Regions from separate parts of the Mesorhizobium sp. M0904 genome, predicted to be linked through region 3. Evidence: predicted binding sites of a transcription regulator. Region 3 holds the regulator's gene; each other region holds the start of a gene.
The links. The regulator PhoB, encoded in region 3, activates phosphate uptake and scavenging genes when phosphate is short. The targets are predictions, from matches to a motif close to TGTCATNNANCTGTCAT.
Positions count from the first base shown of each region.

Region 1: a site for PhoB is predicted at 1,605-1,621, ahead of phnC (phosphonate ABC transporter ATP-binding protein). Genes of this name have one in related genera too.
Region 2: a site for PhoB is predicted at 1,821-1,837, ahead of NKH80_RS11900 (esterase-like activity of phytase family protein). Genes of this name have one in related genera too.

Region 1 covers NZ_JAMYOC010000019.1:81,179-85,296, reverse strand. Annotated here, with positions in the region: gene phnD (phosphonate ABC transporter substrate-binding protein) at 1-586, opposite strand, end outside; gene phnC (phosphonate ABC transporter ATP-binding protein) at 675-1,523, opposite strand; gene NKH80_RS20515 (DapH/DapD/GlmU-related protein) at 1,744-2,361, opposite strand; gene phnL (phosphonate C-P lyase system protein PhnL) at 2,358-3,065, opposite strand; gene phnK (phosphonate C-P lyase system protein PhnK) at 3,068-3,844, opposite strand; gene NKH80_RS20500 (alpha-D-ribose 1-methylphosphonate 5-phosphate C-P-lyase PhnJ) at 3,841-4,118, opposite strand, start outside.
Region 2 covers NZ_JAMYOC010000009.1:129,442-133,559, forward strand. Annotated here, with positions in the region: partial or broken gene NKH80_RS11895 (L,D-transpeptidase) at 1-107, shown strand, start outside; gene NKH80_RS11900 (esterase-like activity of phytase family protein) at 255-1,733, opposite strand; gene NKH80_RS11905 (LacI family DNA-binding transcriptional regulator) at 2,043-3,068, opposite strand; gene NKH80_RS11910 (Gfo/Idh/MocA family protein) at 3,263-4,118, shown strand, end outside.
Region 3 covers NZ_JAMYOC010000012.1:145,311-149,428, reverse strand. Annotated here, with positions in the region: gene pstA (phosphate ABC transporter permease PstA) at 1-82, shown strand, start outside; gene pstB (phosphate ABC transporter ATP-binding protein PstB) at 79-882, shown strand; gene phoU (phosphate signaling complex protein PhoU) at 915-1,622, shown strand; gene phoB (phosphate regulon transcriptional regulator PhoB) at 1,639-2,328, shown strand; gene NKH80_RS14985 (ROK family protein) at 2,338-3,582, opposite strand; gene xylF (D-xylose ABC transporter substrate-binding protein) at 3,868-4,118, shown strand, end outside.

The DNA.
Region 1 (4,118 bases), on a different contig from region 3:
CAACCGCAACATCGACCTTGCCGTCGCGAACGGCGAGGAGGTTGTTCTCGTGGCCGCCATTGAACTGGGTCGAGGCGAAGAAGGTTTCGTTCGAGGCGCCGGTGTCCTTCGGAATCTGGGTCAGCGGGATCAGATAGCCGGAGGTCGAATCCGGGTCGGCATAGCCGAGCTTCTTCCCCTTTGCCGACTCGATGTCGGTGATGCCGGACGACTTCAGCGCCAGGCCGATCGAATAATAGCCGGTCGCGCCGTCGGTCTGCTGGGTGGTGAGGATCGGGGTCACGGCGTTCGGATCCTTGAGGTAGACGCTGGCATAGCCTGACGCGCCAAGCTCGGCGAAATCGAGGGTGCCGCCGAGCAGGCCCTGGATTACGCCGTCATAGTCGGCGGCCGGGAACAGCGAGACCTTCTCGAAGCCGAATTCGGACTTCAGGTGATCGGCGAGGCACTGAAAGTTGCGCAGCCGGTCCGCTTCATTTTCACCACCAAGGATGCCGATGCGGAATTCCTTGATATCCTGGGCGTGAGCGGCACTTGTTGCGATGGCGAGCAATGAAACCGCGCCAAAAACCATCTTCCTGAACATTATCTCTCTCCTGTTGGTTCCGGCTTCGCGCCGGAGCGTTCGAACTTTTGACGAGTGCCTTTGACGCGGGCGGGCGATCAGGCCGTTCTCAGTAGCCAGGGAACACGGGCTCGAGCGGTCCGGCGGATGCAGCGATTTTCTGTTTGACGGCGACACTGGTCGAAGTGATGGCCTCGGAGATTTCGCCGCCATTGCTGTCGGCGCCGTAGACCATGCGCACGGCCTCGCGGTTGAGGTCTTCGGGCGGGCCGTCGAAGACAACCTTGCCGGCAGCCATGCCGATGATACGGTTGCAATAGTTGCGGGCCGTATCAAGCGTATGCAGATTTGTGATGACGGTGATGCCTTCGCGCAAATTGATGTCCTGCAGCGAATCCATCACCACCTTGGCGTTGAGCGGATCGAGCGAGGCGATCGGCTCGTCCGCCAACAGCACCTTCGGCTGCTGCATCATGGCACGCGCAATAGCAACGCGCTGCTGCTGGCCGCCGGAAAGCGTGCCGGCGGGCTGCAGTACGGTGCGGGCGATGTCGAGACGCTCAAGGGCCGCAACAGCCTCGGCGCATTCACTGCGCGAGAACATGCCGAAGAGGTTGGACAGCGTCGAGCGGTGGTTGAGCCGGCCGAGCAGCACATTGGTCAGCACGTCCAGGCGCGGCACCAGATTGAACTGCTGGAAGATCATGGCGCAGTCGCGCTGCCATCGCCGGAGCGGCGAGCCGCGCAACCCGGAGACTTCGACGCCGTCGAACAGGATGGATCCCTGGCTGGGATCGACGAGGCGGTTGATCATGCGCAGAAGCGTCGATTTGCCGGCGCCGGAACGGCCGATGATGCCGACCATCTGACCGTGCGGGATCGCGATGTCGACATTGCTGACGGCGGTGTTCTTGCCGAACCGGCGGGTGACGCCGCGGATTTCGAGCGTAGCTGACATGGTGCAGGCTCCAGTCCAATCGCAATTGAAGGTCTGTTAACCCTCGCTAGCGCAGCCGCATGAACCTGCGGTGTCGGAACGATGTCAGTTTTGTTACTGCCCACAGCCTGGAGCGGCGCGGCCAATCCAGCACGAGAGGCTCGAATGGTGAATGGTGACAAGAAAGGCTTTCCTGAGCCTCGAAACCTGTCCGCTGCCCCCCTTCACCATTTCACGACCCTTAGCCGCCATACTTCTCCAGGAAAGCCTCCGCCGACAGTTCCCGAAAATCGTCGAGCGCGGCGCGCAGCCGGGCGTGGTCCCAATCCCACCAGGCGAGCGCCTGGTAGCGCTCCGCGGTGCGGCGGTCGAAGCGCTCGCGGATCGGTTTGGCCGGCACGCCGCCGACGATGGTGTAGGGCGCGACGTCCTTCGACACCACTGCGCCGGCGCCGACTGCCGCTCCATCGCCAACAGTAACACCGGGCAGGATGGTCGAGCCATGGCCGAGCCAGGTGTCGTGGCCGATGGTGACGCGTTTGGCGCGGCGCTGGGCGAAGAATTCGCTCTCGTGCTCGGCGTCGTCCCAATAGTCGGACGCGCGATAGGTGAAATGGTGCAGCGTCGGCCGCCAGGTCGGATGGTTGGTGGCGTTGATGCGCACATTGGCGGCGATGTTGGCGAATTTGCCGATCGTCGCGCACCAGACGCCGCAGTCCTGCATCATGTAGGAATAGTCGCCGAGCGTGCTTTCGGAAACCCGGCAGCGCTCGGCGATCTCGGTCCAGCGGCCAAGCGTCGAGTTCTCAACTTGCGCCGTCTCGTGGATCAGCGGTGCCTCCGACAGTTTCCTCGTCATGCGGCGATTTTTCCGGCGGCGAAGGCGGTCACGTCGATGATACGGTCGGCCACCGCCTCGCGCACGTCGTGGTCGTGGAAGATGCCGAGCAAGGCGACGCCCGAGGCCTTCTTGGCGGCGATCAGGGAAATCACCACGTCGCGGTTCCTTTCGTCGAGCGAGGCGGTCGGCTCGTCTAGCAGCAGGATCGGATGCTCGGTGATGAAGCCGCGCGCGATGTTGACGCGCTGCTGTTCTCCGCCGGAGAACGTCGCCGGCGGCAGCGCCCAGAGTTTTTCCGGCAGGTTCAGCTGCGCCAGCAAGGCACGTGCCTTGCCGCGCGCGACCTCACGCTCCTCGCCGCGCTCGACCAGCGGCTCGGCGACGACATCGAGCGCCGAGACACGCGGTACGGTGCGCAGGAACTGGCTGACATAGCCGATGGTAAGCCGGCGCACGGCAAGCACGGTGCGCGGGCTGGCCGAGGCGAGATCGATGAGCCCGCCCTCGTGCTGGACGATGATCTGGCCTTCGTCGGCGGCATAATTGCCGTAGAGCATCTTCAAGATCGAGCTCTTGCCGGCGCCGGACGGGCCGCCGAGCACGGAGCATTCGCCGGCCCTGATCGCGAACGAGACACCGGCGACCACCGGCAATTTGATGCCGTCGCGCAGATGCATGGTGAAGCTCTTGGCGACATCGGAGACGACGAGGGGGGTTGCCATAGTCACACCTGCAGAATGGAAGAAACGAGAAGCTGGGTGTAGGGCGCGCGCGGATCGTCGAGGACGCGGTCGGTGAGGCCGCTTTCGACGACGCGGCCGTCCTTCATCACCATCATGCGCTGCGACAACAGCCGCGCCACCGCGAGATCGTGGGTGACGACGATGGCCGCCAGGCCGAGGTCGGTGACCAGCCCGCGCAGCAGATCGAGCAGACGTGCCTGCACCGACACGTCGAGACCACCGGTCGGCTCGTCCATGAACACCAGCCGTGGGCCGGTAACGAGGTTGCGGGCGATCTGCAGGCGCTGGCGCATGCCGCCGGAAAAGGCGCGCGGCTCGTCGTCTATGCGGTCTTCGTCGATCTCGACGCGCGACAGCCAGTCGACCGCCGTGGCTCGGATTTTTCCGTAGTGGCGGTCGCCGACCGCCATCAGCCGCTCGCCGACATTGGCGCCGGCCGACACCGTCATGCGCAGACCATCGGCGGGGTTCTGGTGGACAAAGCCCCAGTCGGTGCGCATCAAAAAGCGGCGCTCGGCCTCGCTCATGCGGTAGAGCTCGCGGAATTGGCCATCGCGCATGCGGTAGCTGGCGGTGCCGGAGCTGGGCAGTAGCCTTGTCGACAGGCAGTTGAGCAAAGTCGTCTTGCCGGAACCGGATTCGCCGACGACAGCCAGCACTTCGCCCGGCCACAGATCGAAGGTGACGTTCTCGCAGCCGACGCGCGAGCCGTAGAATTTGGACAGCGCAGAGACGCGCAGCAGCGGTTCGTCGGTCATTGCGCCGGCTCCGTTTTTTCCAGGGCAAGAGGGGTTTCAGGCGCAAGGTGGCCGCGATGGCCTTGCTCGCGCCGCTTCTCGCAATGGTCGGTGTCGGAACAAACGAACATGTGGCCGCCATGGTCGTCGAGGATAACTTCGTCGAGATAGACGTTCTCGGCCGCGCACAGTGCGCAGGGCTGGTCGAAGGTCTGCACCTCGAACGGATGGTCCTCGAAGTCGAGGCTGACCACGTCGGTGAAGGGCGGCAGTGCATAAATGCGCTTTTCGCGGC
Region 2 (4,118 bases), on a different contig from region 3:
TCGTGCGCCCGAACCTGTCGGCCGCCGGGAAGATCGCCGCCGTGTCGGACAGGACGGCCGAGCCGATCGATGCGGGCGTGCCAAAGGACGCGGAGATGTTGAGGTAAGTGCCTTCGACGGATCATCAGTCTTAGGTTTTGCAAACCCACTAGAACACAATCCTTGTGCCGGCGAGCCGCAACTGAAGGGCCCGACCGTTCGATCGTGCCAGGCAGGCGGACGCGTTCGGCGCGTCCGCCTGCCTGGGGGTGTCGCTACTTCCCGGCTAGGCCTGGAAGCGTGACCTGATAGACCAGGAACATCGTGTCGACATCGGCGCCATCTTCGGCCTTGTAGGCCGCGCCGACCTGGAAGCCGTCCTGGGTGAGAAAGTCATTGTCGTTGGCGACGAACAGGAAATAGTCGTCGGGCCGTGTTGGATCGAGGACGCTCACCACCGACATCGCCTCCCACTTCTCCGAAAGGTTGTTGCGGTCATTGGGCGCGCCATTGTGCAGCCCGAAGTGGCCGAGCTCGGTCTTGTCGTTGATGTCGATGAACGGCGTCAGCTTGGCCGGCGTCACCGAGGGATCGAGCTCACCTTTGGGCGCAACCGGCTTGTCCTTGTCGAACTCGGTGCCGGCGATGTCGGTTGCCGCCGACACATCGACGACGCTGATCTCGCGATAGAGCGAGGTGTCGCCCTTCACCCCCTGGCCGTTGCCGCTGTCGCGCGCCAGCATCAGGAAGGTCTTGTCCGACAGAGCCACGATTTCGCTCTGCGCGGCAATCTTGGTCTTGCCCTTGGCATCGGTGAACACCGGCAGCGGCACAACATATTCATGCGCAAGCTTGAGTTGGGCCGGATCCGAGGCATCGTAGACCAGCGCGCGCGTGTTCTGGCGCGTCGAAGCGGAATCGCCGCCATCCTGTCTGGGGGCCGATTGCAGCACAGCGATCAGGAACTTCCCGTCCGGCGTCAGTGCCATGCCTTCGAGGCCCTGGTTGTTCTGACGGCCGGTTTCGGGATCCGTCGGATCTGGGTCTGCCGCGCCCGGTCCCGGATTGTTGGACGCGAAGTTCGGCGTTCCATGACGCATCGGGACAAGCGCCGCCGGCGACTGCGTTGCCGACATCAGACGCCCATCGGCGGAGAAGTGGTAGATGTTCGGACCATATTCGTCCGAGATGAACATGGTGCCGTCGGGCAGCCGCACGATCGCCTCGTTATCGAGCGCGAGCTTGCCGTTGGCTTCGGGCAGGATCGGCATGTCGTCGGTCGCGGCGCGCACGCCGTTGAGCGGATCGAGGCCGGTTGCGTCGGCGCCCTTGTCGTCGGTCAAAAGCATGGTGTCGGCAAGGGTTGCCTTGAGGCCCGACTGTTCCTGGCCGGCGGCTGGTGCCGCACCCGGTGCGATCTGGGCGAATTCGATGGCAATCGTGTTGATGCGCGGACGGTAATCGGTGGTGCCGACGACATTGTAGCCACGATCCGGCAGCAGCCACAGCGAGCCCTTATAGCCATCGGCGCCATGCGTCCAGCCGGCAGCGTCGATCGCCATGCCCGAGCCGGAGCCAAACGTCTCGCCGAACTTGTCCCTTTGGCTGGCCGGGATGCGACCGACACCGACCAGGCCCTTGTTGACGAAGCTGACGCCGCCGACGGTCGCTGCGTTTTCAGCCAAGGCCGGAGTCAAGGCGGTGAACATCGCCAGCGCGACCGCGAGGGACGCGTTTCGGTGCAGGTTTTTCATGGAAATCCTCTTTGTGACAAAACAGCCGAAGCGGGCGTCGCATCGACATGCCGCCAGCGCTTTCCGAAAAAGGTCTAGGACGCGAACATGATACTTGCGTGACAGAGGGCGCTTGTTCCTTCGTCCCTTGTGGGAGCAGGTGGATCGGCGCGCAGCGCCGAGACGGAAGAGGGGTGCTGGACGGAGTGCCTCGGTGCCGAGCTGGAGCACCCTCATCCGACCGAGCTGAGCCTGTCCTCTGGCTTGCCGAAGGCAAGACCCGTGGGCTCGGCCACCTTCTCCCCAAGGGGAGAAGGGAAGTGCCGCGATTCAATCGCTGTCGCGCGCGATCAGTTCCAGCGGCCAGACTTCACGGATGATGCGTGCGCCTTCGGCGCCGGCGTAAGCCGGAATCGATGCCAGCAGCATTTCGGCCAACCGCTCGCCCATCGGCTCCAGCGCCGGTCGGAAGCCGGTCAGCGCCGGCGAAAAATAGCGGCAAAGCGGCGTGTCGACGATGACGATCACCGCGACGTCGTGGCCGGGCCTGATGCCCGCCTCGGCCAAAGCCTTGCAGCCGCCAAGCGCCATCGCGTCGTTGTTGAAGATGATGGCCGTCGGCGGGTCCTTGGAGCGCATGACCTTCGGCGTCACGGCGTAGCCGCCGGCCTCGTTGATGAAGCCGTCGGCGATCAGTTCGGGGTCGAACTCGATGCCGTGCCGCCGCAACGCCTTGCGATAGCCGGCGAGGAACAGATAGCCGAAATTGAGGTCGAGCGACGGGCGGATGGCGGCGATGCGGCGGTGACCGCGCGCGACGAGACGATCGACCGCGTCAGCCCCGGCTTTTTCGAAATCGAGGTCGAGCGAGGGATAGGAATCGCCGCCGGAGCGGCTGCGGCCGAGCGTTGCGAACGGGAAACCGGCCTGGGTCAGATAGTCGATGCGCTCGTCCTCGCGCCGCGTCCAGGCCAGCACCACCGCATCGGCCCGCCGCGTCTCGACGACACGGCGCAGGCGCTCCTGCTGATAGTCGCCCGGCGCGCCCATCACTACGATCAGGTCGAGGCCGCTTTCGGCGAGCTTGGCCTGCAACCCGGTCAGGAACGGAATGAAGAACGGCTCGCCATATTCCTGGTCGCCCGGATGCGGCTGCAGCATGAAGGCGATCGAATGGGTAGCGCCGCGCCGCAGGCTGCGGCCGGACTGGTTCGGCGAATAATTCAGCTTCTTGGCCGCATCGAGCACGCGCTGGCGTGTGTCGGCATTGACGTCGGCGCGGCCGTTGAGCGCGCGCGACACCGTGCCGATGGAAATATTCAGGTGACGCGCAAGGTCGTGAATACTGGACGCCAAAGGACAGTTCTCCCCTTGCTTGGCTAGCACCGGCCGCTCTTCAGGCCAAGCCGGCATCACGTTTTTCGCTATCGGCCAATTGACATTCTACGCCATCGGGTGTGTTCTCGTAAACGTTTACGGAACAACGTTTGCGGCCCTGCCGTGAACGCCGTGACGATCGGTCTGGAGGGGCCGAGAGGGAGGAGTGCTGGATGATCAATGTCGTCCTGGTCGGCTGCGGCGCGATGAGCAAGGCCTGGCTCGATGCGGCCAAGCAGATCGACGGGCTCGCCATTGTCGGCCTGGTTGATCTCGACGCCGAAAGGGCGCGGGCAAGGGCGCGCGAATACGAGCTTTCCGGCGCCGTCATCGGAACCGAGCTCGACGCCCTGCTCGACCAGACCAGGCCCGACGCGGTATTCGACGTCGTGGTTCCCGCCGCCCGCCGCGAGGTCGCGCTTTCCGCCTTTGCCCACCATTGCCATCTCTTGACCGAAAAGCCGCTGGCCGACAGCCCGGACAATGCGCGTGCCATTGTCGAGGCGGCCCGCAGCGCCGGCCGCATCCATGCCGTCGTGCAGAACCGCCGCTATGTCGCCAACGTCAGGCGCATCCGGCGCTTTCTCGATTCCGGCGTTATTGGTGCTGCGACCAGCATCCACGCCGATTTCTTCGTTGCGCCGCATTTCGGCGGTTTTCGCGAAGAGATGCGCCATGTGCTGCTGCTCGACATGGCGATCCACACATTCGATGCGGCCCGCTACATGGTGGCCGGCGAACCGGCCGGCGTCTATTGCCAGGAGTGGGAGCCGGCCAATTCCTGGTATCGGCAAGGGTCGTCGGCAACCGCAAGCTTCGACCTCGGCGGCGGCAAGCTGTTCACCTATGCCGGCAGCTGGTGCGCGGCCGGCTTCCGTACCAGCTGGGACAGTACATGGCGGATCGTCGCCGAGCGCGGCAGCATTGTCTGGGACGGCGCGGACGGGTTGAAGGCGGAAGTCGTGCGGCCGGTCCGTGAAGGCCTGTTCGACCGCACCGAATCGATAGCCGTGCCGCCGCTCGACCCGG
Region 3 (4,118 bases):
CGGCGCACTCATAATCACCCTGACGGTTCTGGGCTTGAGCATCCTCGCCCGCAGCCTTACCGGACGCAGAGAGGACAGATGACACAGATGTTGTCCCCAGACATGACGATGACCGAAACGGTCGCCAAGAAGACGAAGATCGAGGTCAAGAACCTCAACTTCTACTACGGCCAGAGCAAGGCGCTTAAGGACATCAGCCTGTCGCTGCCCGAGCGCAGCGTCACGGCCTTCATCGGCCCTTCGGGTTGCGGGAAATCGACGCTGCTGCGCGTCTTCAACCGCATCTACGAGCTCTACCCGAAACAGACCGCCGAGGGCCAGGTGCTGCTTGACGGCAAGAACATTCTCGACCGGTCGCAGGATCTCAACCTCCTCAGGACAAAGATCGGCATGGTATTCCAGAAGCCGACGCCGTTCCCGATGTCGATCTATGAGAACATCGCCTTCGGCGTCAGGCTCTACGAGAATCTCGGCAAGTCCGAGATGGACGGCCGCGTCGAGCAAGCGTTGAAGCGGGCCGCGCTGTGGAGCGAGGTCAAGGACAAGCTAAACGCCAGCGGCTTGAGCCTGTCCGGCGGCCAGCAGCAGCGGCTCTGCATTGCCCGCACCGTGGCAGTGAAGCCGGAAGTCATCCTGCTCGACGAACCGGCTTCGGCCCTCGACCCGCTGTCGACGGCCAAGATCGAGGAACTGATCGACGAGTTGCAAGCCGACTACACGATCGTCATCGTCACCCACAACATGCAGCAAGCGGCGCGCGTGTCGCGCCAGACCGCCTTCATGTATCTGGGTGAACTGGTCGAGTTCGACCGGACCGAGAAGATCTTCACGTCGCCCCGCGAGAAGCGCACGCAGGACTACATCACTGGCCGCTTCGGCTGAGCCGTTCCGATCATGCATATGAGGACAGGACCATGGGCGAACACACAGTCGCTTCTTTCGACGAGGATCTCGAGCAGATCAGCAAGCTGATCCGCGACATGGCCGACCTCGCCGGTTCGATGGTCGGCGGGGCGACCAAGGCCCTGTTGAATTCCGACAACGTGCTGGCGCAACGCGTCGTCTCCGACGACGCCATCATGGATGCGCGTCAACGCGAACTGGACGATCGCGCCATCACCCTGATCGCCAAGCGCCAGCCAATGGCTCACGATCTGCGCCATGTCGTCGGAGCGATCCGCATGGCGGGCGACCTCGAACGCATCGGCGACCTTGCCAAGAACATCGCCAAGCGTGTGAGCGCGGTCGGCCTCAGCGTCACGCCGCGCGACCTATCGCATTCCATCGATGCGATGGCGCAGCTGGTGCTCATCCAGGTGCAGGGCGTCATCGAGGAATATGCCGCAGGCGATGCGGCCGCGTTGGCCAAGCTGCGCGCCGCCGACGAGCGTATCGACGTCAAATACACGTCCGTGTTCCGCGAGCTGTTGACCTACATGATGGAAGATCCGCGCAACATCACCGCTTGCACGCATCTGCTGTTCTGCGCCAAGAATCTCGAGCGGATCGGCGACCATGTCACCAACATCGCCGAGAATGCGTATTATGTGCTGACCGGCGAGCAATTGCCCGTCAATCGTCCGAAGCAGGACGAAACGACAATGTCCGCGCCGGTGACATGATGGGGGTGCCCAGCCGATGATCGCACCACGCATAATGGTGGTGGAGGACGAGGAGCCGTTGGGCGTGCTGCTCCGCTACAATCTCGAATCCGAAGGCTACCAGGTCGAGGTGGTGACACGTGGCGACGAAGCCGAGATCCGTTTGCAGGAGAATGTGCCCGACCTTCTGGTGCTCGACTGGATGATACCAGCGGTTTCCGGCATCGAGCTCTGCCGCCGGTTGCGGGTGCGCCCTGAAACCGAGCGGCTGCCGATCATTATGCTGACCGCGCGCGGCGAGGAGAGCGACCGGGTGCGCGGTCTTTCGACCGGCGCCGACGACTATCTGGTCAAACCGTTTTCGACACCGGAATTCATGGCCAGGGTCAAGGCGCTGCTGCGCCGCGCCAAGCCGGAAGTGCTGTCCAGCGTGCTGAAGGTCGGCGACATCGTGCTCGATCGCGAATCGCACAGGGTTTATCGCAAGAAGAGCGAGATCCGGCTCGGGCCGACCGAATTCCGGTTGCTCGAGTTCATGATGCGGCATCCGGGCCGCGTCTTCTCGCGTAGCCAGTTGCTCGATAATGTCTGGGGCGAGACGATCTATATCGACGAACGCACCGTTGACGTGCATGTCGGGCGGCTGCGCAAAGCCGTCAACAACGGCCGCATGCCGGATGTCATCCGCACCATCCGCGGTGCCGGTTACGCGATCCGGGAAGATTGACCCGCCTGGTCAGGCGACGTTCTTTCTGACGCCGGGCCTCATTTGCGCGCCCGGCGCGAAAATCTCCTGGTCGACGAAGCTTAACGCCCGCATCGCGCAGCCTTCGCGGATCAGCGGCAATTCGTTCGGCTCGGTATCGAAGGAGATCGAGCCGGAGTGCTGGCCGCCGGCGGTCTGGGCGATGGCCTTGCGCAAGGCCGGCTCGATCAGATCGAAGGCGGCGGCACTGGCGCCGACCATCGCGACCGGTGCCGGATCGATCAGCGCGAACAGCGAGCCGAGACCGAAACCCAGCGCTTCGCCGGCCTTGCGGTAGGCCTCGCGTTCCGGCCCATCCTTCTCGCGCGCGCGGGCGGCCAGCGCGCGCATGTCGGCGTCGCTGACGTCGGCGACCGGTTCGCTGTCTTCGCTCATCTGCCTGGCGTTGCGCCAGATGGCATAGTTGCCGGCATAGGCTTCGATGCAGCCGCGCCGCCCGCAACGGCAGAGCGCTCCGCCCGGACGATGGATCATGTGGCCAAATTCGCCGCCCGAGGAATGCGTCCCGGTGAACAGTTCGCCCTTCAGCACAAGCCCCATACCGATGCCATGCGAAAGCAGGATGGCGATGAAGTCGTCGCGATAGCGATCCGGATTGCGCCAGCGCAAAGCCACCGCCATCATATTGCAGTCGTTCTCCACCGTGGCCGGGATGCCGAATTCGTCCTCCAGCATGTCGGCAAAGGCGATGTCGGTCTGCGGCGTGATCGGCGACCACAGCATGGCGCGTGCAGGGGAGTCGGTAATGCCCTGAATCGCCAGGGCGATGCGGGCGACACTGCGGACGTCAAGGTCTGGGTCCTCAAGCCGGCGCCGGACGATGGCCATGCATTCGCGGATCAGCTCGTCGCGCGGCATGGTCAGCGTGTCCGGCCGGCGCTGTTCCTCGGCGACCACCTGTCCCGCATAGTCGATAATGGCGGCCGACAGGAAATTCAGCGACAACACCACAGTCAGCACCGCCGCCGCTTCCGGGTTGAGGGCGAGGCCGACCTGTGGACGACCGCGTTTCAACGAAACGGGCTCACTTGCCTTGCTCTCGGCGAGGATGCCTTCCCGTATCAGGTCGGAGGAGATCGCCGATATGGTTGAATGACTGAGGCCGGTGGTGGCTGCGATCTCCGTACGCGATGGCTGGCCGGCCCGGCGCACCGCCGAGATCACCATCGCCCGGTTGCGCCGGCGCAAATCGTCATGGCGGATTCCGACCGACATCGTTTTGCTTTCCTCCCGGTTGCCGCGGCCGCTCATGAACCGGAAGCCGTCGGTAATGTCCGACAAATAGTGTCGGATGCGGCAAATAGTGTCAGATGCAGGTGGCGCTGTCATCGTTTATTCCGACGCTCGAAAAAACTCGCACAGTGATCAAAATCCATCAGAATCGATGTTGACAGCAGCCGGAGATCGGGCCAGTATTTTTTCGAGGCTCGAAAAAATTAGAGCTTCTAAGCTGGTCTTTGAGCCAATTGGTCACGCCGTACGCGGCGCAGGGAGGATATGATGAAGAAATTCACGACCGCCATTCTGGCGGGTGTCGCCATGACGCTGGCGCTGGCGTCGGTGGCGCAGGCGAAAGACAAGGTCATCGGCGTTTCCTGGTCGAACTTCCAGGAAGAGCGCTGGAAGACCGACGAGGCCGCAATGAAGGCGGCCATCGAGGCCGCCGGCGACAAGTATATTTCCGCCGACGCACAGTCCAACCCCGGCAAGCAGCTCACCGACGTCGAGAGCCTGATCTCGCAGGGTGCCAA